Regions from separate parts of the Bradyrhizobium sp. LCT2 genome, predicted to be linked through region 1. Evidence: riboswitches for the same ligand, from Rfam matches in the RefSeq annotation. Region 1 holds a riboswitch; each other region holds the start of a gene.
The links. A riboswitch is a leader RNA that binds a small molecule or an ion and turns the genes downstream of it on or off. The one in region 1 is predicted to bind cobalamin.
Positions count from the first base shown of each region.

Region 1 (7,678 bases):
CGAGAGGTGGGACGGTGCCTGGCGGCTGGAGCAGAAGTAAGCCGCCGCGCGGGAAAAATTGTTTCTACTCGATAACGATGTTCGCCGTGACCTATTTCCCAGGCTTAGGTGATCGTCCTTGAGGCGTTTGATGGGGACACGCCGATGACAGAACTTGAGGACAGGCTGGAACGGTTCGAGACGCTCACGGCCGAATGCGAGCTGATCGCCAAGCTCGCCACCGACAGCACCAAGCGCGAATTCTATCTCAAGCTCGCCGAGCACTATTATCAGCTTGCGCGCGAGACGCGGGCTGCGGTCGCGACCAGCGCTGCGGCCTGAAGGCGGCTGCAATCCGTTCTTAACATTTGGCACGCATCCTTTGACGGGAGCGAGCGTCGCGATTCGCGATGGCTCGCAGTGGGAATGCCGGGACTCGCTGCAATGCAGCGTGTCTCGCTGATGTTGCTTTGCCGGTGCTTTTTCGGGGCAATCCCATGCGTCTGCTTGCGGTCCTCATCCTCGCGCTCATGACAGCGGCCTGCAACCAGGAACAGGACATCACCGGCTCGACCGCAGCCTGCCCGGTGCGGAACTACAGCTCCTACAACCCCCGCGACATGAACCAGTGCGTGGCCGCCTGCAAGGCGTGCGACCATGGCAACACGGTCACCTGCACCACGTCCTGCACGCTCAAGGGCGCGCACTGATCGGCCAGCGGTTTGCAAAAGCCTGAGGGCCGGATCGCCGGGCCCCTTGGGCATTGAGGGGTTGACGGTGTCGGGGCACCGGAACGATTCACCTGACATAATCATTGGTAGGAGCAGGCAGGACGCGGAGTCGGATGGAATGGGTATGCTCGATCCCGGCCGGTTTCTGGTGTCGTGCTCGCAGTGCGACGCGTGGCCGATGGCGGCCAACGTCAAACGCTCGAGCTGGTCGACGTCCCCGAGCGAGGTCCGCTTCGTGTGTCCGCGCTGTCGCCGCGAGGAGACCGCGATCATCTCCGCCTCGGGCGAATTGACGCCGATCCGGCGCATCGACATCCCGCCGCGCGACGTCACGGTGGCCTGGGCTCAGGCACAGCGCCAGAGAGGGCGGGCGTAGGCGGCCGCTCTATTGCGCGATCCCGTGTCGGAACCCGGGCGATCGTCGGACGTTTCCGCCCCAACATCACGTATCGAGGCCGGGCGAATGATCAGCGCGCATTTCGACACCCGTACACGGATCAACATGAAGCTGGCGCTGGATCGGATTTGCCGCAATCGGCCCAGGGGCGAGGATCATGGGTTCCGCAGGTCGGTCGCCGAGAACATCGTCCGCTGCGCGCTCGCGGGCCGAACCGGCATCGGCCAGCTTGTCGATGCCGGAGAGCGGGCGGTGGTCACGACGCGCGCGGTGCGGAAGCCTGACTGATTGTGTTTGCCTCGCGTTTGCAGCTCATCGTTCAACCGGTCGATTGACTCTCCGTACGGCCGCCTCGTAGATTGATCGGTGACGGTTCTCCGCACGGAGATCAAAAGGGAACGTGGTGCGAGATTGTCCCAACGCCGGGATTGTCCCAACGCCACGGCTGCCCCCGCAACTGTAAGCGGTGAATCTTTCGTCATATGCCACTGGGAATCTCGGTCCTGGGAAGGCGACGTAAGGTAACGACCCGCGAGCCAGGAGACCTGCCGTCAGCCGTGGTCACACGCGAAGATGTCGGTCGGGGAGTACAGGCATTAGCTTCACCGGAGCAATCGATTGCTCCGCCGTAAAGCCTCGTTCGCTGTGACGTGCCACTGACGTCATGCCGAGGTTACAACTGTGTCCCGTATTGTCTCTGCCGCCAGGCGCCTTCGCGCCGGCATCGTTGCTGCCGTTTTCCTCCATGCGATCGATCTCCCCGCAGCTTTCGCGCAGCAAGCCGCCGCCGAGCAGCTGCCGCCGGTCGAAGTGACCAGGCCCGACGATCAGAACCGCACGCGCGCCAGGGCGATCGGCGATGGCGATACGGCGAGGCGGCGAGCCCCGAGCGAAGCGCCGGCAGGCAATGGCGCCGGCTCGTCCGGCTCCGCCGGCGAGGCGGTCGCCGGCAACGGAGGCATCGTCGGGGCCGTCACAACCGTCATCACGGCCGCGGATATCGCACATGCGCCCTCGCAGACGCTTGCCGAGATCATCGCGACGCAAGTCCCGGGTGCCCAGATCACGACGCTCTATGGCGGCCAGATCGGCGCGAAGACCAGCGTCGACCTGCGCGGCTTCGGCGCGTCTGCCACTGCCAATTCGCTGGTGCTGATCAACGGACGGCGGCTGAACGACATCGACATCGCGCAGGTGGACCTCTCCACTGTCCCGCTCAATTCCATTGAGCGTATCGAGATCACGCGCGGCAATGCCGGCGCGGTGCTCTATGGGGACAATGCGGTCGGCGGCGTGATCAACATCGTCACCAGGAACGGCGTCGGCGGGCCGCCCGTTGCCGCGCGCATCGAGGCCGGCTTCGGCTCGTTCGACACCAGGCTTGGCAATGTCTCGACGTCGCTCAATTCCGGTCCGTGGTCGACCTCGTTCTACGGCAATGCCGTCAAGACAGACGGCTACCGCGACAACAATCGCCTTCTCCAGGAGAATGGCGTCGGCAACCTGAACTATACGACATCAGGCCTGACTGCTTTCGTCACCGTTACCGGCGACAATCAGGAGCTGCGATTGCCGGGCGGCCGCACCGTCGATCCGTCCATCGGCGTCGACGAGCTCGCGACCAACCGACGGGGCACCAGCACACCCTTCAACTACGCCAACCAGCAGGGCTTCAGCGCGACAGCCGGCTTCACGAAGACCCTGCTCAACGGCGTCGATCTGATCGTGGACAGCGGCGTGCGCGACAAGAAGCAGCAGAGCGCGTTCTTCTCCGGCCCAGCGCCGGTTCCCGCGTTGTTCACGTCCACCTATGTCGATGCCGATCTGACGACATGGTCGATCACGCCGCGGCTCAGCGTGAAGGGCTTGCTGCTGGGGATGCCGTCGCAACTGCTGACCGGCCTCGATTATTACGATGCGAGCTTTCAGCAGAACCGCGGCGCCGGCCAGGGGCTCGCGCCCTGGCACAATTACGATCTCAGGCAGCAGACGGTTGCGGGCTATTTTCAGCACGCATTGGGTGTGGCGCCGGCGACGGACGTCTCCTATGGCGTGCGGGTGCAGAACGTCAGTCTCTCGGCGCGCGATCATTTTGACGCCGCAGCTCCGTTCAACACCGACATGGGCGCGCTCCCGCTCAGGAGCGACGAGACCCAGTACGCTCTGCATCTCGGTGCCGAGCATCGCCTCAACGACATGGTCTCGCTGTTCGGCCGCGCTGCGCGCGCGTTCCGCACGCCTGACGTCGACGAGCGAGTGTCATCGGGCCCTTCATTCGACCCCTTCTTCAATCCGCTGCCGCAGACCTTCCGGCTCAAGACCCAGACCTCGCAGGATGTCGAGGGCGGGCTGCGCATCAAGGGAGGCGGGCTGCAATTGCAGAGCAGTCTCTATCTGATGGACCTCGCCAATGAGATCCATTTCAACCCGGTCCTGTTCTACAACACCAATCTCGATCCGACCCGCCGTTACGGCTCGGAGACCAGTCTGTCCTATCGCGTCAACGACTCTCTGCTCCTGCGCTCCGGCATGGCCTATACAAGGGCCGTGTTTCGCGAGGGCGTCTGGGCCGGCAACGACGTGCCGCTGGTGTCGCGCTACACCGCGAGTGCAGGCGTCACTTGGAACATCTGGCAGAACTATGTGGTGCTCGACGCCACCGCGCGCTTCTGGAGCGAGCGGCGCATGGACAATGACCAGGCGGGAACACAGCGGCCGATCCCAGCCAATGGCACGATCGACCTCAAGCTCAGCGGTCAGTACGAGCGCTACTTCTGGTCTTTGAGCGTCAACAACGTGCTGAACGCGCTCTACTACGACTATGCGATCGCAAGCACCTTTACGGACGGCCGCTTCAGTGCCTATCCGCTGCCCGGCCGCACCTATCTGCTCAAGGCCGGCGCCAATTTCTGATCAAGGCTCTGATCGCGACGGGGGCTGTCATAGGCCCCCGAATGGACTAGAATTCGAAAAGAAGGAGATCACCCATGGCTCTCAGCATCCTGCCGCCTCACGCCGACCGTTTCCGGCTCCATCCGGTCGCGCCGCGCCTTGCACCGATGTTCTGCTTTGCGCTGCTGGCGGTGTCATGCGCGCTCGCAAGTCTTGCGCTCGCCTGCGCAACGCCCTTTGCGGCCTTCGCGGTCGTCGCGGCCGCGATGTTGCCGCTGCGGCCGGCACTGCTCGTCGTCAGCGGCGCGTGGCTCGTGAACCAGAGCATCGGCTTCGGCGTGCTGCACTATCCCGTTGCCGGCAGCACGATCGCCTGGGGCTTTGTCATTGGCGCTGCTGCACTCGTCGCGACCGCGGCCTCGTCCGCCGTGCTCCGTGTGCTGGCGCACGGCCGCACGCCCCTGATGCTGGCGATCACATTCGTCCTCGCCTACGCGGCCTATGAGCTCGTGCTGCTCGCTGCGACGCCGGTCCTCGGCGGAGAGGGCGCCTTCACCGCGGCCATCGTGGCGCGGATTGGACTGGCCGGCGCCGTCTGGCTCGCCGGCCTCGTCGCCGCCTGCGAGATCGTCCGCCTGGTCGATCCGTTCGGGCGCAAGGGCGCGATGTCGGCCTGAGCGGCCCTCTGAAAGCCCCGGATGGGAGCGCAGTGAAATCCGGGCTACGAGATCTTGCGTTGCCCGACGGGCAAAACACCCCCGCGGTCGGTCAATCCGCTTGCGCAAAAATATTCCACTTTGCCGAAATTCGGATTTGTCGTATGTGTCGCCCATCCCGGCTCAACCTTGAGGGGCGATCTTGTGTCGTCACGTTTCGCGAGCCGGGCTTGCGGTGGACGCGGCAGCGTCGGGCGCGAGAGTTAAGGGCAGGGCGGATTGCTCTCCGTGAGCCCAGGACTTCGTGCTGGATGAGCGACGCTGTCAGGTTCGTCTCGCCTGTAAGTTTCCGGCTCCGTCGACAGGGCTGGGAAAACTGCGGCGAAATGGCGGGCCGTGCGTACGGCAAAACCGTGTGGTCCTGGCCGTCGTTGCTACGGTCAAGCTCTTGCGGATGCGGCAGTCGCGTCAACCGGCGCGATGTCGGCGACTTTCGCGAGAGTGAGGGAGGCCAGAACGAACTCGGCTCCCGGGAGAGCACGGCATAAGCCGTCCAACCACTGCGCAGGGAAGGCCGAGTGATTGGCTACACCTGTATGCTGCTGTGCGGTTCTTCCTGCGTGTGCTTTTCGCGCAGCAGACCGCGGGTGCCGTCGGGCACCCGGCCTTCCCTGCGCCCTCTCGATTGAGAGGGTGGAGCGATCAAGCAAAGCTCGGGCGAAATCCGCCGCGAGGATGCGAAGGCGTGTCTGCGATTTACGATGCGAGTTGGAGGATGACGCCGATGCATCTCGCTCGTCATTGCGAGCGCAGCGAGGCAATCCAGAATCCGTCAGCGGAAAGACTCTGGACTGCTTCGCTGCGCTCGCCACGACCATGTGGAGAGTGCGTGTCCACTGCCGGGGATGGCGGGCTTGGTGATGTCGACAGCGACTCACTCCAAGGTGTGGTGCGTGATCGGGCGCGTCGTACCCGCCTGGAAATCTCAGGTTGTGGATTGTCATCTTCGCGGGGGTATCCCAGTAGGCCGATCCGTGTCTTCCCGGTAACGAATGTGCCATCCCCGCAACACTCCTTCCGGATTAAGCCCTCATCGTCAGCCGTTCGCATCACCGCCGCTTTTTAGCCACACCCGAACATGAATAAAATTGCTCGAATGTTTTAGGGGCAGCGGCGGTCCTCGAGGCGAACGGGAAATCCCAAGGTCGATTCAAATCTTGGGTCTGATTTTTCGGGTCTGAAAGGGTTGGCCGGGGAAACTGGTTTGCGATGAACGCAAAGACCAACATCAAGCAGAGGCTGCCGAGCCGTCACGTGACGGAAGGCCCTGCGCGCGCGCCCCATCGGTCCTACTTCTACGCCATGGGTCTGACGACGGAGCAGATCCACCAGCCCTTCGTCGGCGTCGCCTCCTGCTGGAACGAGGCCGCGCCCTGCAACATCGCTTTGATGCGCCAGGCGCAGGCGGTGAAGAAGGGCGTCGCGCATGCCGGCGGCACACCCCGCGAATTCTGCACCATCACCGTGACCGACGGCATCGCCATGGGCCATGACGGCATGCGCTCCTCGCTGCCGTCGCGCGAATGCATCGCCGATTCCGTCGAGCTGACCGTCCGCGGCCATGCCTATGACGCCCTCGTCGGCCTTGCCGGCTGCGACAAGTCGCTGCCGGGCATGATGATGGCGATGGTTCGCCTCAACGTGCCCTCGATCTTCATCTATGGCGGCTCGATCCTGCCCGGCAACTTCCGCGGGCAGCAGGTCACCGTGCAGGACATGTTCGAGGCCGTCGGCAAGCACTCGGTCGGCGCCATGTCGGACGAGGATCTCGACGAGATCGAGCGCGTGGCGTGCCCCTCGGCGGGTGCCTGCGGCGCGCAGTTCACGGCCAACACCATGGCGACCGTCTCGGAAGCCATCGGCCTTGCGCTGCCTTACTCGGCCGGTGCTCCGGCACCGTATGAAATCCGCGACGCCTTCTGCATGACCGCGGGCGAGAAGGTGATGGAGCTGATCGCCCAGAACATCCGGCCGCGCGACATCGTCACCCGCAAGGCGCTGGAGAATGCCGCAGCCGTTGTCGCGGCTTCCGGCGGCTCGACCAATGCTGCGCTGCACCTGCCGGCGATCGCGCACGAGTGCGGCATCAAGTTCGATCTGTTTGACGTCGCCGAAATCTTCAAAAAGACACCTTATGTCGCGGATTTGAAGCCGGGCGGCCGTTATGTCGCCAAAGACATGTTTGAAGTAGGTGGCATCCCGCTTCTGATGAAGACGCTGCTCGACAACGGATTTCTCCACGGCGACTGCATTACGGTCACCGGTCGAACGATCGCCGAAAACCTCAAGAGCGTGAAGTGGAATCCGCACCAGGATGTGGTGCACCCGGCAGACAAGCCGATCACCGTCACCGGTGGTGTGGTGGGTCTGAAGGGCAATTTGGCGCCAGAAGGTGCGATCGTGAAAGTCGCGGGAATGTCCAACCTGAGGTTTACCGGTCCGGCACGCTGCTTCGACCGGGAAGAGGACGCCTTCGAGGCCGTCCAAAACCGCACGTACCGCGAAGGCGAAGTCATCGTGATCCGCTACGAGGGCCCCAAGGGCGGCCCCGGCATGCGGGAAATGCTCCAGACCACCGCGGCGCTGACCGGGCAGGGCATGGGCGGCAAGATCGCGCTCATCACTGACGGCCGCTTCTCCGGCGCCACCCGCGGCTTCTGCATCGGCCATGTCGGGCCGGAAGCGGCCATCGGCGGCCCGATCGGGCTGCTCGAGGATGGCGACATCATCGAGATCGACGCGGTCGCCGGCACCCTTAACGTAAAATTGAGCGACCAGGAGCTTGCCCAGCGCAAGACCAAATGGAGCGCTCGCGCGACTAACCACACGACGGGCGCGCTCTGGAAATATGCTCAGCAGGTTGGACCAGCGGTCGGGGGGGCAGTGACCCATCCGGGCGGCGCGCACGAGAAACAGTGCTATGCGGACATCTAGGCGTACCATTGTTGCGTTTGTGTTGGGGG
Region 1 covers NZ_CP034432.1:4,958,996-4,966,673, forward strand. Annotated here, with positions in the region: gene EI171_RS23920 (adenylate/guanylate cyclase domain-containing protein) at 1-40, shown strand, start outside; gene EI171_RS44850 (hypothetical protein) at 145-321, shown strand; gene EI171_RS23925 (hypothetical protein) at 477-689, shown strand; gene EI171_RS23930 (hypothetical protein) at 829-1,086, shown strand; gene EI171_RS23935 (hypothetical protein) at 1,174-1,395, shown strand; cobalamin riboswitch at 1,461-1,675, shown strand; gene EI171_RS23940 (TonB-dependent receptor) at 1,789-4,020, shown strand; gene EI171_RS23945 (hypothetical protein) at 4,095-4,676, shown strand; gene ilvD (dihydroxy-acid dehydratase) at 5,925-7,649, shown strand; gene EI171_RS23955 (tetratricopeptide repeat protein) at 7,636-7,678, shown strand, end outside.

Region 2 (7,678 bases), 1.7 Mb from region 1:
TATTTTGCGATCGTGCTCGTGCACGGCAAGGGCCGGCATCTGGACGCCGCCGAATGACGGGCACGCTGACCATCGCGGGCCTCGGCCCGGGCAGTGACGCGCTGGTGACGCCCGAGGTCTCCGCCGCGCTGGGCTCCGCCACCGATATTCTGGGCTATGCGCCCTATGTCGCGCGCGTGCCGCCGCGACCGGGGCTCACGCTGCATCCATCCGACAACCGCGAGGAGCTCGCGCGAGCGAGCGAGGCGCTGCGCCTGGCCGCCGAAGGCGGGCAGGTCGTCGTCGTCTCCTCCGGCGATCCTGGCGTCTTCGCGATGGCATCGGCCGTGTTCGAGGCGCTCGAGCAGGCGCCGCAATATCGCGAGCTCCCGATCCGCGTGCTGCCCGGCATCACTGCGATGCTGGCGGCGGCCGCGCGTGCCGGCGCGCCGCTCGGCCATGATTTCTGCGCGATCAATCTCTCCGACAATCTCAAGCCATGGGCGCTGATCGAGAAGCGCCTGCGGCTGGCCGCGGAAGCGGATTTCGCGATCGCTCTGTACAATCCGCGTTCGGCGAGCCGGCCGGAAGGATTTGGCCGCGCGCTGGCCGTGCTGAAGGACGCCGGCTGCGGCGAGCGGCTCGTGATCTTCGCGCGCGCGATCAGCGCATCCGACGAGACGCTCGAGACCGTCACGCTCAACGCGGCGCGGCCCGAGATGGCCGACATGCGAACGCTGGTGATCGTCGGCAACTCGCAGACGCGCCGTGTCGGCCGCTGGATCTATGCGCCGAGGCAGGTGCGATGACCAAGCCACTGCATGATCTCGGCCACGCTCTCGACCCGCTGGCGCTCGGGCAACTCCGGCCGCGCGATCATGATCACGGGCAGGCCGAGCGTGCGGGCCGCGTCGATCTTGGCGCGCGCGCCATCGCCGCCGGAATTGCGGGCGACGATCCATATGACGCCGCGCGTACGCAGCATCTCCAGCTCGCCATCAAGCGTGAACGGTCCGCGCGACACGATCACGTCAGCCGGGAAGGGCAGCGGCGCTTCGGGCGGATCGACGAAGCGCAGTGTGTAGGCGTGCTGCGGTTTATTCCCGAACGGCGCGATGTGCTGGCGGCCGATGGCGAGGAACACGTTTGCCGGCGACTCGGGCAGAGCGGCGACCGCTGCATCGACGTCGCCGACCTCGATCCAGTTGTCACCGGGTGTTTTAGCCCAGGGGGTGCGTTCGAGCGCGATCAACGGCGTGCCGGTTTCCGCGCATGCCGCGACGGCGTTGCGGCTCATCTCCGCAGCGAAAGGATGCGTCGCGTCGATCACATGCGTGATGCCTTCACGGCGAATGTAATCGGCGAGCCCGCTCACGCCGCCGAAGCCGCCGATGCGGGTCGGCAGCGGCTGGTCGGCAGGCGCACGGGTGCGGCCGCCATAGGAATAGACGGCATCCATGCCGGCGCGCGCGATCTCCGCCGCAAGCTGGCTCGCATCGCTCGTTCCGCCCAGAATGAGGGCGCGTGTCATGGCTGATCCCTGGCTGACCATCATCGGTATCGGCGAAGATGGCCTTGCCGGGCTGTCGGACGCAAGCCGAAAGGCGCTGCGTGAGGCCGAAACCGTCTTCGGTGGTGAGCGTCATCTCGCGCTTGCCGGTGTGACCGGGCGCGGCCATCCGTGGCCGGTGCCGTTCGATGCGGAGGTCGTGCTCAGCCGCCGCGGCCGGCCGACCGCGGTGCTGGCCTCCGGCGATCCGTTCTGGCACGGCGCCGGCGCAAGCCTTGCCGACAAGCTTGAGGCGGGTGAGTGGGTCGCACATTCGGCGCCGTCGACATTCTCGCTCGCCGCTGCGCGGCTCGGCTGGCGTCTTGAATCCGTCGTCTGCCTCGGTCTCCACGCCGCGCCCTTCGAGCGCCTCGTGCCACACCTTGCGCCTGGCGCGCGCATCATTTGCCTCGTGCGTGACGGCAAGGCCGCAGGCGACCTTGCAAAATGGCTGAGCGAGCGCGGATGGGGCGCCTCGGCATTCTGGACTCTCGCCGCGCTCGGCGGGCCACGCGAAAGCATTGCGGAACATCGTGCCGATGGTTTTACTGGCGATCTCGCCGGAAACCTGGTCGCGGTGGCCGTGGAGGCGAAGGGAGCTCGGGGCATTCCTCGCAGCGCAGGACTTCCCGACGATCTCTTCGCTCATGACGGCCAGATCACCAAGCGGCCGGTGCGTGCGCTCGCGATTTCGGCGCTGGCACCGCGCCCGGGCGAACGGTTGTGGGATATCGGCGCCGGATCGGGTTCGATCTCGGTCGAGTGGGCGCTTTGCGGCGGGACGGCGACGGCAATCGAGATGCGCGAAGATCGCGCCGCGAATATCCGCAGCAATGCGGCGGCGTTCGGATTGGCGCATCGGATCGCTGTTGTCACGGGCCGTGCGCCCGAAGCTCTCGCCGGGCTGGACGCGCCGGATGCGGTCTTCTTCGGCGGCGGTCTCGATAGCGCGATGTTCGATGCCATCTGGTCGCGCATCGGGGCAGGCACACGGCTCGTTGCGCATGCGGTGACGCTGGAAACGGAAGCGCTGCTTGGCGAACTGCACCAGCGCCACGGCGGCGAGTTGATGCGGGTCGAGATCGCCCATGCCGGCCCGCTCGGCCGCTACCGATCCTGGGAGGCGGCGCGTCCCGTGGTGCAGTGGAGTGCGGTCCGATGAAGGTCGCCGGGCTCGGATTCAGGCAGGACGTCACGCTGGCCTCGTTGCGTGAGGCGCTGCTGGCAGCGGGCGGCGCTGAAGGCCTTGCGGCGGTGGCGACCGTCAGCGACAAGGCCGATGCAGAAGCGCTGCAGCAGCTCGCGCGCGAATGCGGTGTGCCGATCAGGGCGGTGTCGCCCGAGGTGCTGGCCGGCATCGACACGCCGACGCAGTCCAGGCTCATCGCGGAAAAGTTCGGGACCGGATCGGTCGCCGAAGCCGCGGCGCTCGCCGCGGCCGGCCCTCGCGCGCGATTGATTGCGACGCGGGTGGTCTCGCAGGACCGTACCGCGACGGCCGCGATCGCGGAAGGAGACGGTGCATGACGGTGCATTTCATCGGCGCCGGGCCGGGTGCTCCCGATCTGCTGACGTTGCGCGGACGCGACCTGATCGCCGCCTGTCCGGTCTGCCTCTATGCCGGCTCGCTGGTGCCTGAGGGCGTGCTGGCGCATTGCCCGCCGGATGCGCGGATCGTCAACACCGCGCCGTTGTCGCTTGACGAGATCATCGCCGAGATCGCCGCCGCGCATGCGGACGGCAAGGACGTCGCGCGCCTGCATTCCGGAGATCTCTCGATCTGGTCGGCGATGGGCGAGCAGCTCCGCCGTCTCCGTGCGCTCGACATTCCCTTCACCGTGACGCCCGGCGTTCCGTCTTTCTCGGCCGCCGCCGCGGCACTCGAGGTGGAGCTGACTTTGCCGGGGCTCGCTCAGACCGTGGTGCTGACGCGCACGCCGGGCCGCGCCAGTGCGATGCCCGAAGGGGAGAAGCTCGCCGCCTTCGCTGCGACCGGTGCGACACTCGCCATCCATCTGTCGATCCATCTGCTCGACCAGGTGATTGCGGAGCTGCTGCCTCACTACGGCGCGGATTGCCCGGTCGCCATCGTCTGGCGCGCGAGCTGGCCGGACCAGTGCATCGTCCGCGCCACGCTTGCGACGCTCGATGCCGCCGTCGGCACCGAGATGGAACGCACCGCGCTCATTCTGGTCGGCAAGACGCTTGGCGCCGCGGATTTCGACGAGAGCCGCCTCTATGCCGCCGACTACGACCGCCGCTATCGGCCGGTCGGCGCCGAGCCGCGCTTTCCGGAGGCCTCCTGATGCCGGCGGGGCTCGTCATCTCCGCGCCCGCCTCCGGTGTCGGCAAGACGACGCTGACGCTGGCGCTCGCGCGCGCCTGGCGCAATCGCGGACTGAACGTGCAGTGCTTCAAGAGCGGGCCCGACTATATTGATCCCGCCTTCCATGCCGCTGCGACGGGCCGCGCTTCCGTCAACGTCGATAGCTGGGCGATGGATCGCGGGGGAATCGCGCATCTCGTCGGCCGCGGCGCCGACGCCGATGTCGTGCTTGCCGAGGGCTCGATGGGTCTGTTCGACGGCGTCGCCGCGCGTGGCGTCTCCGGCACAGGCGCCACCGCCGACATTGCGGAGATGCTGGGTTGGCCGGTGCTGCTGGTGATAGATCCCTCGGGACAGGCGCAGACGGCGGCGGCGATCGCTGCGGGCCTTCGCGACTACCGCCCGGGCGTGCGCCTTGCCGGCGTCGTGCTCAATCGCGTCGCCAGCCCGCGCCATGAAGACCTCGTACGGCGCGCGCTTGACGACGCCGGTATCGCCGTGTTCGGCGCGCTGCCGCGCCATGCCGAGATCAGCCTGCCGAAGCGGCATCTCGGCCTGGTGCAGGCCGAGGAGCAGGCGGAGATCGGAAAGCTGATCGACGAGGCCGCGCGTTTCGTCGCCGAGCATGTCGATCTCGATGCGGTGCTGCAATCGGCGGCCGCCTGGGCGCCGCAACCGGCTGCGAATGGGTTGAACGTGACGCCGCCCGGGCAGCGCATTGCGCTTGCCCGCGATGCGGCATTCTCCTTCGTCTATCCGCATATGCTGGAAGCCTGGCGCGCGGCGGGTGCCGACATCTCGAACTTCTCGCCGCTTGCCGATGAGGCGCCCGACGCAAGCGCCGATGTCTGCTGGCTGCCCGGCGGCTATCCCGAGCTTCATGCCGGGAAGATCGCCGCCAACGCGCGCTTTCGCAGCGGCTTGCGCGCCTTCGCCGAGACACGACCGGTGCACGGTGAATGCGGAGGCTATATGGTGCTCGGAACCGCTTTGACCGACGCCGACGGTGTCCGCCATGAGATGGCGGGCCTGCTCGGCCTGGAGACGAGCTTTGCCAAACGCCGCATGCATCTGGGATATCGTCTCGCCGAACTCGCCGCACCGATGCCGGGACATAGCCCCGGCGCGCGCCTGCGCGGCCACGAATTCCACTATTCGACGATTGCCGCCCAGCCCGACACGCCGCTCGCGGTCGTGCACGACGCGACCGGTGCGGTCATCGCCGAGACCGGGTCGCGCCGAGGCAATGCCACCGGCACGTTCTTCCATCTGATCGCGGAGGACCGGTGAGCGGTTTTGTCTCCTTCATCTCCGCCGGTCCCGGCGACCCCGAGCTTCTCACGCTCAAGGGTGCCGCGCGGCTGCGCGAGGCCGATGTCGTGCTTTATGACGACCTCGCGTCCGGCGCGATTCTCGATCTCGCCCGTCCCGGCGCCAATCTCGTTGCGGTCGGGAAGCGCGCCGGGCGGCCCTCGACCAAGCAGCATCACGTCAACCGCCTGCTGGTCGACTATGCCGCGACCGGCGCGCGCGTGGTGCGATTGAAGTCCGGTGATGCCGGCATCTTCGGCCGGCTCGAGGAGGAGCTCGAAACGCTGCGCGAGGCCGGCATCGGCTACGAGATCGTTCCCGGCGTCACTTCGGCCTGCGTGGCCGCTGCGCAAGCCGGCATCCCCCTGACGCGGCGCCACACCTCGCGCCGGGTGCAGTTCGTGACCGGAGCCGACGTCACCGGCGAGCTGCCGCAGAACCTGAACTGGGCGGCACTGGCCGATCCGGAGGCGACTACCGTAGTCTATATGGGCCGCCGCACCTTTCCGGCGCTGGCCGCAAAATTGATCGCGCACGGCCTCGCGCCGACCACCCCGGCGCTGTTCGCCGAATCCCTCGGCCGCCCCGACGAGCGGCTGGTCCGCACCACGATTGCCGAGCTTGCCGAGCAGCTTGCGCGGGGCGGGGCTGCCTCGACGGCCGCCGTGATCCTGTTCGGCGCACTGGCGGGAGAATACCCGTCATGACGGCGACCGCCGCCGTTCGGCCCTTGACGCAGGCTGCGCGAAAGGGGCACACAGGACAAGCATGGTGCTCGAGGTGGCGCAAAGCGCCGGAGCATAATCGGGAATGGGGATGGGCGGACCCAGTTGCGGCGCCCAAAACCCCAGCCGCCCCCGCGACTGTAAGCGGTGAGGGGCTCCGAACCGCCACTGGATCGCAAGGTCCGGGAAGGCCGGAGATCCCCAGTGAACCGCGAGCCAGGAGACCGGCCGTGCATGTTTTGAGGCCAAGGCCGTCGGGTGTGACGGCAGGAAAGGACTGAGCCATGCATATCGAACCCGGGATCGTGACGGGCGCCAAGCTCGTGTTGAGTTACGCAACCGGCATCGCCGCAGGCGGCGTTGCGCTGAAGCTCGCGGTCGAGACCGTGCGCGAACAGGGCATCACGTCGTTCGCGGCGCGGACCCTCGCCACCACCGGCCTCGTCTTTACCTTCTTCGAGATCCTGCCGCACTTCCCGGTCGGCGTGTCCGAGGTGCACTTCATCCTCGGCTCGACCTTGTTCCTGCTGTTCGGTGCTGCCCCCGCGGCCTTCGGCCTCGCGCTCGGCCTGCTGTTCCAGGGCGTCTTCTTCGAGCCGGCCGACCTGCCGCAATACGGCATGAACGTCACCACGCTGCTGGTGCCGCTGTTCGCGATCCAGGCGATCGCCACGCGGATCATTGCCCGCAACACCGCCTATGTCGATCTCAGGTATCGCCAGGCGCTGGCGCTTTCGACGACCTATCAGGCCGGCGTCATCGGCTGGGTGGCGTTCTGGGCGCTCTATGGCTCCGGTTTTGCTATGACCAACCTCGTCAACATCGCGACCTTCGCGGTCTCCTATGCGCTCGTCATCGTGATCGAGCCGCTGGCCGATCTCGCCGTGCTGGCGCTGGCGAAGTCGCTACGCGGCGTCACCGCGCCCGGCCTCGTCACCCCGCGCCTGCACAACGCGGCCTGAGAGACAAGCGAAAGGGCGGCCGTCATGGCCGCCCTTCGCGAATATGATGCTCACGCTCTCCCTGATAGGCATCGGTTGCGGCGATCCCGAGCAGCTCACGCACGCCGCGACCCGCGCCATCAACGCGGCCGATCTCATCCTGATCCCGCGCAAGGGGAGCGCAAAGTCCGATCTCGCCGATCTCAGGCGGACGATCTGCGCGGATGTGCTGACCAGCGACAACACGCGTATCGCCGAGTTCGATCTTCCCGTGCGCGACGTAGGCGAGGCGGACTACCGCAAGGGCGTGGACGATTGGCACGATGCGGTTGCCGCGAAATGGTCGCAGACAATCTCGAGCCATCTCGGAGGTAACGGCAGGGTCGCGCTGCTGATCTGGGGCGATCCTTCGCTCTACGATTCCTCGCTGCGCATTGCGCGCCGGCTCGATCCCTTGCCGACAATCGAGGTCATCCCCGGTATCACGTCGATCCAGGCGTTGTGCGCGGCGCATGCGCTGCCGCTGAACGACATCGGCGAGCCCTTTCTGGTCACGACAGGCCGCCGCTTGCGTGAAGGCGGCTGGCCGGTAAGCGCAGACACCGTGGTCGTGATGCTCGATGGCGGCACGGCGTTTCAGTCGCTCGATCCGGTCGGGCTCCAGATCTGGTGGGGCGCCTATCTCGGCATGCCCGATCAGATCATCATGTCCGGCGCGCTGGCCGAGGTGGGCCCGCGCATCGCCGCGCTGCGGCAGGAGGCGCGCGAGCGGCACGGCTGGATCATGGACTGCTACATCCTCAAGCGCAGGCCGTAAGCGAGGCAGCATGCTCCCCGAATGGGTCTA
Region 2 covers NZ_CP034432.1:6,611,581-6,619,258, reverse strand. Annotated here, with positions in the region: gene EI171_RS31655 (precorrin-2 C(20)-methyltransferase) at 1-57, shown strand, start outside; gene cobJ (precorrin-3B C(17)-methyltransferase) at 54-788, shown strand; gene EI171_RS31645 (cobalt-precorrin-6A reductase) at 764-1,510, opposite strand; gene cbiE (precorrin-6y C5,15-methyltransferase (decarboxylating) subunit CbiE) at 1,509-2,690, shown strand; gene EI171_RS31635 (cobalamin biosynthesis protein) at 2,687-3,055, shown strand; gene cobM (precorrin-4 C(11)-methyltransferase) at 3,052-3,834, shown strand; gene EI171_RS31625 (cobyrinate a,c-diamide synthase) at 3,834-5,144, shown strand; gene cobA (uroporphyrinogen-III C-methyltransferase) at 5,141-5,872, shown strand; cobalamin riboswitch at 5,927-6,138, shown strand; gene EI171_RS31615 (energy-coupling factor ABC transporter permease) at 6,175-6,852, shown strand; gene cobF (precorrin-6A synthase (deacetylating)) at 6,899-7,648, shown strand; gene cobT (nicotinate-nucleotide--dimethylbenzimidazole phosphoribosyltransferase) at 7,659-7,678, shown strand, end outside.
Region 2: another riboswitch for cobalamin. It lies ahead of EI171_RS31615 (energy-coupling factor ABC transporter permease); the one in region 1 lies ahead of EI171_RS23940 (TonB-dependent receptor).

Region 3 (7,678 bases), 1.6 Mb from region 1:
AGGAGGCGATGCCGGGAGTCGTCACCGACAAGCCGCGCAGCGGCACGCGCGATTTCAGCGTCGAGGCTGCGCTCACGCTCGCAGAGCTGGCCTTCGCCTTCGAGGCCGGCGAGCGTGCGGTTGCGCGCGCGGCAGCCAGCCAGCCCGATCTTCTGATCTTCGGCGAGATGGGCATCGGCAACACCACGACCTCGGCGGCGATCGCGGCGAGTCTGCACGGCGTGAGCGCCGAGGAAATCGCGGGCAGCGGCACCGGCGTCGATGCCGCCGGCCGTGCGCACAAGGCGCGCGTGATCGATGCCGCGGTTGCGCGCCATGGCGTTGCGGCTGCGTCGCCCGAAAAAATCCTGTGCGCCGTCGGCGGCCTCGAGATCGCGGCCATCTGCGGCGCCATCATCGCGGCCGCGCAGCGCCGCATTCCCGTATTGATCGATGGCTTCATCGTGTCGGTCGCGGCGCTGGCGGCCGTGCGCCTCAATCCGTCGTGCCAGCCGTTCCTCTTGCCGTCGCACCAGTCGGCGGAGCAGGGGCATCGTCTGGTGCTGCGCGCCCTGAACGTGCAGCCGCTGATCAGCCTCGATCTCAGGCTCGGCGAGGGATCGGGCGCCGCCATCGCGCTGCCGCTGGTGCGATCGGCCTGTGCGCTTCACAACGGCATGGCGACGTTCGCGCAGGCCAATGTGCCGGATCGCCCGGCCTGATCGGGCTCACACCACGCGCTGATTGACCGACACGACGCGCCAGCCGGTCGCGAGCCGGTCGATCCTGGTGAGTGACAGCGGATCGATCACGAAGCGCAGGGCAGCTTGCGGCGCAAGATCCAGCGCGATGCACAGTGCGGCGCGGATCGTGCCGGAATGCACGACGAGCGTTGCGGAGCCGGCTCCGATCCGCGACAGGCCCAGGCGGACGCGCGCGACCTGATCTTCGAAGCTTTCGCCGCCCGGTGGTCTCAGGTGCGCAGGGTCGCTCCAGAATTGCGCGTAGACTTCGCCGCCCATTGCGGCGAGTTCGTCATGCCGCCGGCCGGTCCAGTCGCCGAAATCCTGTTCGCTGAAGTTGCCCATCAGCTCCGGTTCGAGCCCCAATGCGCGCGCCGTCTCGACCGTGCGCCGCGACGGGCTGGCATAGCTCGCAGAGTCCCACGGCAGGCGCTGGCGCAACGCTTCCAGTTGCGCGCGATCGCCGAGATCGGCAGGCGCGTCCTGCGCGTGAATCGTCCCCGCGACGCCGTCGACGGGTGCATGGCGTATCAGCCAGAGGAAGGTCTCGCCTTCCATGCCTATCTCCAAGGAAGTTGGTCGCTGTGGCAATAACGCCGCAACTGCCACATTGACTCTGTCTCGATCGTAATCCTAGATGCTCGCGACGGTTTCCCCCGAGAGGGGATGAAAAGGGAATGCGGTGCGGGGATGTTTCCCCAATGCCGCGGCTGCCCCCGCAACTGTAAGCGGATAATCCTTCGTCAGAAGCCACTGGGTCCTCGGTCCCGGGAAGGCGACGAAGTGGTGACGACCCGCGAGCCAGGAGACCTGCCGTCAGCCGTGGTCACACGCGAAGATGTCGGTCGGGGAGTACAGACATTCGGCTTCATCGGAGGGCTGACAAGCCCAGGGTGAGACCTCGTTCGCTGTGACGTGCCACTGACGTCATACCGAGGTCCCGCTGTGTCTTCCATCCGTATTGTACGATCGCGCCGATTCCTGCTCGCCTCTGCTGCTCTCACGTCGTTTACAGTCGCCGATCTGCCCGCCGCGCTGGCGCAGCCGGTCCGCGAACCGCTGCCGCCTGTCGAGGTGTCCCCCGCCCAGTCCCGCAAGCCGGCCAAGCCGGCTGCCCGGGACGCACAGAGCGCGCGCCGCGCAACGCCGCGCAGGCCAGTGGCCGCATCGGCGGCGCCCAAGCCTGCCGTACCGGCCGCGGCGGCGCCAACGCCGCTCAACAGCAATGCGGTGGCGGAGAGCGCCTCGCGTCTCGGCCTCACCGTGCGCGAGACGCCCGCGACCGTCGAGGTGATCTCGGCCGAGACCATGCGCGAGCAGGGCTATCGCACCGTGTCCGAGGTGGCGCAGGGCGCAGTCGGCGTCACCTCCGGCGACGCGCCGGGGGAGCCGGCGGGCTTCTCGATGCGCGGCTTCACCAACAGCCAGATCAACACGCTCTACAACGGCATCAAGATCGGCCCGCAGAACATGACCTCGCGGATCATGGACACCGCCAATCTGGAGGCCGTCGAATTCCTGAAGGGCCCGGCCTCGCTGATCTCGGGCGAGGGCGCCGCCGGCGGCTCGATCAACCTCGTCACCAAGCAGCCGCACACCGGAGCGATCCGCAACGAGGCAGACTTCTCGTACGACTCCCTGAACTCGTTCCGCGCGCATTACGGCTCGGGCGGCAGCACCAACGTTCAGGGCCTCGACTACCGCTTCGACATCAGCCGCTCCTCGCTCAACGGCTTTGTCGACGACACCAACACCAAGACGCTCGACGTGTCCGGCCAGCTCAACTACCGCATCTCCGACAGCCTCAAGGTCTGGGGTGCGATCGAGTACCGCGAGGATCGCGGGAAGGCCTATTGGGGCGCGCCGCTGGTGCCGATCGCTTTCAGCGGCTCGCATGCGACGACGGGGATTGTTTCCGGCACCTACTTCAACAGGACCGACCTCGGGGCCGTCACGATCGACGACCGCACCTTCAACACCAACTACAACGTTCTCGACAACCGAAACGTAGCGCAAGAGGTCTGGTTGCGCGGCGGCTTCGAGCTGAAACTGGCGCCGGACCTGACGCTGAAGAGTCAGGCCTATGGTTACGGCGCGGAGCGGTCGTGGTTCAACAACGAGATCGAGGCGTTCGATTCCACGAAAAACCAAGTGTATCGCGAGCGCTTCTATGTCGCGCACAGCCAGCGCCTTGTCGGCAATATCACCGACCTGATCTGGGACACGAACATCGCAGGCTTCGACAACCGGCTGGTCACGACGCTGTCGTCGAGCTATCTCGACTTCGTCAGGCCAGGCGCGGCGAAATTCCCGAACGACTATGTTCCGCTGGTCGATTTCGATCGTGGCTATTACGGACTGCTCGCGACCAAGCAGCAGACCGCGCGCATCGACAACGAGGCGCTGTCGTTCGAGGACCGGCTGAAGCTGACGCGGACCTTCGCGCTGATCGGCGGGCTGCGCGTCGAGCATATCGGGCTCGACCGCAACTCGACCGACGAGAACGGTCTGGTGAACGCGGGCTTTCCGTTCACCAAGGACTGGGCGCCGGTGACGGGACGCATCGGCTACACCTGGGAGGCCGTTCCGGGCCTCACCTTCTTCAGCCAGTACGCGACCGGCGCTGATATCTCCGCCAACAACATCTTCCTGCTGCTGCCGACCCAGCCGCTGGACCTCACGACCGCGCGGACCTACGAGACCGGCGTCAAGCACCTGTTCTGGGACAACCGGGCGGAGTGGTCGTTCTCGGCCTACGACATCCTGCGCAAGAACGTCTATGCGGCGGCCGGCGGGCAGGCGCTCAATATTGCGGGACGGCAGGAGTCGAAGGGCGTCGAGCTCGCCGCCTCGGTGCGGCCGATCGAGCCCCTTCGGCTGTGGGGCAACATCGCTTATGTCGATGCGCGCTATGCCGACTACAATTTCGTCGGCGGATCGTTCTCGGGCAACACGCCGCCGAACGTGCCGCGCATCGTTGCCAATGCTGGCGCCTCGTACCGCTTCTTCACGCCGTGGCCGGTTGAAGTCGGCATCACCGGCCGTCATGTCGGCGACCGCTACAATACCGATGCCAACACGGTGACGATGAAGGCGTATACCGTCGCCGACGTCTATGCCTTCGTCGACATTCCCAAGACGGTATTCAACGCGGTCGATCAGGCTCGCCTGACCTTCCGCGTGCGCAACATCGCCGACAAGCGCTACGCGATATGGGGCGATCCGTTCTATCCCGACCAGATCTTGCTGGGCGCGCCGCGAACCTATGAACTCTCGGCCGCATTCAAATGGTAGGGCGCTGACCACATGATGGGCGCGATCGTCCTGCTGCATCGCTGGCTCGGGATCGCGTTCTGCCTGCTGTTCGCGATGTGGTTCGCGACGGGAATCGTGATGCACTTCGTTCCGTTTCCATCGCTGACGGAAGCAGAGCGGATTGCCGGTCTCGCGCCGGTGGATCGTACGGAGGTGAGGATCGGCGTTGCCGATGCCGTGGCCGCGAGCGGCATCGCCGATGCTACGCGCCTGCGCCTGATTCAGCGGAGCGATGGGCCGGTCTATGTCGTGTCGGGGTCCTCGCACCTTCGCGCGGTTCGCGCGACAGACGGGCAGGATGCATCGGTGCGGTCGCCCGAGGCCGCGCTCGCCATCGCGCGGGCTCATGCGCGCCAGCGCGGGCTCGATGCCGCGCATGCGGCTGTCGTTGCGCAGGCGGACTACGACCAGTGGAGCGTGCCGAACGGCTTTGATCGTCACCGGCCCTTGTTTCGCGTGGCCCTCGGCGATGCCGCCGGAACGGAGGTCTACGTCTCGTCGCGCACGAGCGAGGTCGTGCTGGATACGACGCGAAGCGAGCGCGGCTGGAATCTCGTCGGAAGCGTCCTGCACTGGATCTACCCGACGGTCCTGAGAAGCAACTGGGCGCTGTGGGACAGCGTGGTCTGGACGCTGTCGCTGTTGGCGCTGATTGCAGCCATGCTGGGTGCAGTGCTCGGAATCGTGCGGTCCAGGATGCGAGGATACAGGATCTCCTCGCCTTATCGCGGCTGGCACGCCCTTCATCATATCATCGGCCTCGTGGCGACCGTCTTCGTGCTGACGTGGATCTTCAGTGGATGGCTCTCCATGGATCACGGCCGGCTGTTCTCGCGAGGGCTGCTGACCCCGGCCGAAGCCGGCGTGATCGATGCATCGCCGGACTGGACGACCGCCCCATCGGCGGAACGGAAGCGAATATCGCCCTCGGCCCGAGAGGTCGAATGGTTTGCCGTTGACGGCAGCCTCTATCGACGCGAGCGGATTGGTCTCGAGAAACAGGTTGTGGTTGGGCCCGACAGTGAGGAGGCGCCGGTCGTCAGTGCGCGGGTGATCGGGAGCATGGTGACGAGGCTTGCGACGGCCTGCAATGCGCCGTCTATTCTCGCGGATAGCGACGATTATCCCGCGCAGTCCGTCGTTCCCGGTGCATCCGTCTACCGTTCCCGCTGCGGCGGCCTCTGGTTTGATATCGACAGCGCCGATGGCCGCGTGCTGCAAAGGCTGGATGCGTCGCGGCGAGCCTATCGCTGGTTCTACGGCGCGCTGCACACGCTAGATTTTCCAGTCCTGCAGGCGCATCCGCGTTTGCGCGATGTCCTGATCGTCGGCCTCTGCGCGCTCGGACTGGTGTTCTCCATCACCGGCATTGTCATCGGCTGGCGGCGGTTGCGTCTGTCTTTCGCCAGCTAGGACGCCCGATCAAACAAAAAGTGCGAAAACAACCCCATGCACAGTAGCCGGTGATAGTGGAATCAACGGCTTACGCAGGCATCGGCGCGATTTGACCCGTCGGGCAAAACAGGGGTATATTGCGACTATTCCGAAATCGTCGCGATCTCGCAAAGCTACGCCTGCAACTGCGCCTCGATATGCCGCGCGGCGCGCAGCAGCGTGCGGTCCTGGCCGCGCCGGGCGATGATCTGGAGGCCGAATGGAAGCCCGCGGGAGTCGGTGCCGCATGGAAGCGAGATCGCCGGCAGGCGGGCGTGATTGACGAACGGCGTGAACACCGCATGCGCGCGCGGGCTCGCTGCACGGCCGCCGATCATGTCGGGTCCGAGCTGGGTGAACGGCCAGGCGACGCAGGGGACTGTCGGCGTCAGCAGCAGATCGACCTCGGCGAAGAAGGCCGCGAAGGCATTGGCGATCGCGGCGCTCGCGACCAGCGCACCCGCGACGTCCGCGCCTGACCAGGACAGCCCTCGCTCGATCTGCCTGGCGATGTCAGGGTCGAAGACAGTCGGGTCCTTGCGAAAAGCGTCTCCATGGAGCGCGGCAAGGCCAGCGTGCTGAAGCGGCATGAGGGCCTCTTCCGTCGCACCCGCCGGCCAGGTGGGATCGCGCAGCGCGATGCTGAGGCCTGCGGCGGAGAGACGCGCGACTGCGGAAACGAGCCCGTTGGCGACAACGTCATCGACCGCAACGTCGAGCCCGAGCCGCGGTGAGAAGGCGATGCGAAGGCCGGCGATGTCCTCGGCTTCTTGCGCAATGCCGGCTGCATCCGGATCGCGCGCATCGACACCGGCCATGGCCTCGAAGGCCAGCGCGATGTCGGCGACGTCGGCGGCGATCGGCGCGATGACCGACAGACCGAAGAACGGCTCGGCGAAGCCGGGTCCATAAGGGATCGCGCCGTAGGACGGCTTGAAGCCGGCGACGCCCACATGGGCCGGCGGCCTGCGGCTCGAGCCGCCCGCATCGGTGCCGATCGCGAGGGGCACGAGGCCGGCTGCGACGGCGGTGGCGGGTCCACCAGAGGAGCCGCCCGGCGTCAACGCGGGATCGAGGGGATGTCGCGTCGGGCCGAACAGCGGCGATGTCGTGACGCCCTTGCTGGCGAATTCGGAGGTTGCGCCAATGCCGACGATGACCGCGCCGGCCTTGCGCAGGCGCTCGATCGCAATTGCATCCTGTGGCGCGATGAAATCGGCGAACAGGCGCGAGCCCTGCGTGATGCGCCAGCCGCTGGCCCAGATGTTGTCCTTGACGAGGATGGGGACGCCGGCCAGCGGCATTGTCTCGCCGGCACGCAGGCGATCGTCGACCGCCGCCGCGTCGGCCAGCGTGCGTGCGGGATCGGTCGTGACCACTGCGTTCAAGGCCTTGGCGGCGTCTATGCGGCCAAGGGCGGCCTTCGCCGTGTCGACGGCGGTCATCCGCCCGGCGGTGACGGCGGCTGCGATCTCGCGCGCACTATGCGTCGGTTTTGTCATGGCCTCCCCACATCAGCGCCAATGTGCCGCAGAGGGCAAGACAGGCCAAGGCGAAGAACGCCGCGCCAAGGCCGGCCACACCGTCCAGGATCGACACCACGGCCGGCGCCGCCAGTAGGCCCGCATAGGACGCGGTCAGCACCGCGCCGGTGGTCTCGCCGATCCGGTCCTGCGGGGCGAGGCGCGCGATCTCGGCGATGAAGACGCCGTTCCAGCCCGACGCCGTCAGGCCGAACAGCGCCGCAACTGCGAACTGCCAGGTGCGGCTGAGCGATCCGCCGTCGAGGCCGAGCAGCGCGGCGCAGAAGGCCATGCCGAGGCCGATGACGATGAGCACGGCGCGGGGGGCGTCGAGGCGCATGGCGACGTAGCCCCAGCCGAGCCGGCCGACGAGGCCGCCGGCTTGCGCGCAGGCGAGCGCCATGCCGGCCTCGATATGGCTGAGACCAAGCTCGCGGGTGCCGAGCGTGACGAAGACGGTGTTGAGCGACACCTGCATCGCGCTGAACGGCATCGATGCCAGCGCCAGCATCGCGATCCGCCGGTCCGCGGTCACCAGTGCCAGCCGCGCGCGCAGATCGAGCTTTGGGGGCGGGACGAGCTTGCCGGCGTAGGCCGGCCGCAGCCACTCGAACAGCGCGATCGCGAACAGCGCCAGGGCAGCAACGGCCGCATAGCACCAGGCCGGCCCGAACGCGATGGCGA
Region 3 covers NZ_CP034432.1:6,603,571-6,611,248, reverse strand. Annotated here, with positions in the region: gene cobT (nicotinate-nucleotide--dimethylbenzimidazole phosphoribosyltransferase) at 1-701, shown strand, start outside; gene EI171_RS31600 (histidine phosphatase family protein) at 708-1,280, opposite strand; cobalamin riboswitch at 1,353-1,555, shown strand; gene EI171_RS31595 (TonB-dependent siderophore receptor) at 1,668-4,016, shown strand; gene EI171_RS31590 (PepSY domain-containing protein) at 4,029-5,450, shown strand; gene EI171_RS31585 (amidase) at 5,606-6,973, opposite strand; gene EI171_RS31580 (MFS transporter) at 6,954-7,678, opposite strand, start outside.
Region 3: another riboswitch for cobalamin. It lies ahead of EI171_RS31595 (TonB-dependent siderophore receptor); the one in region 1 lies ahead of EI171_RS23940 (TonB-dependent receptor).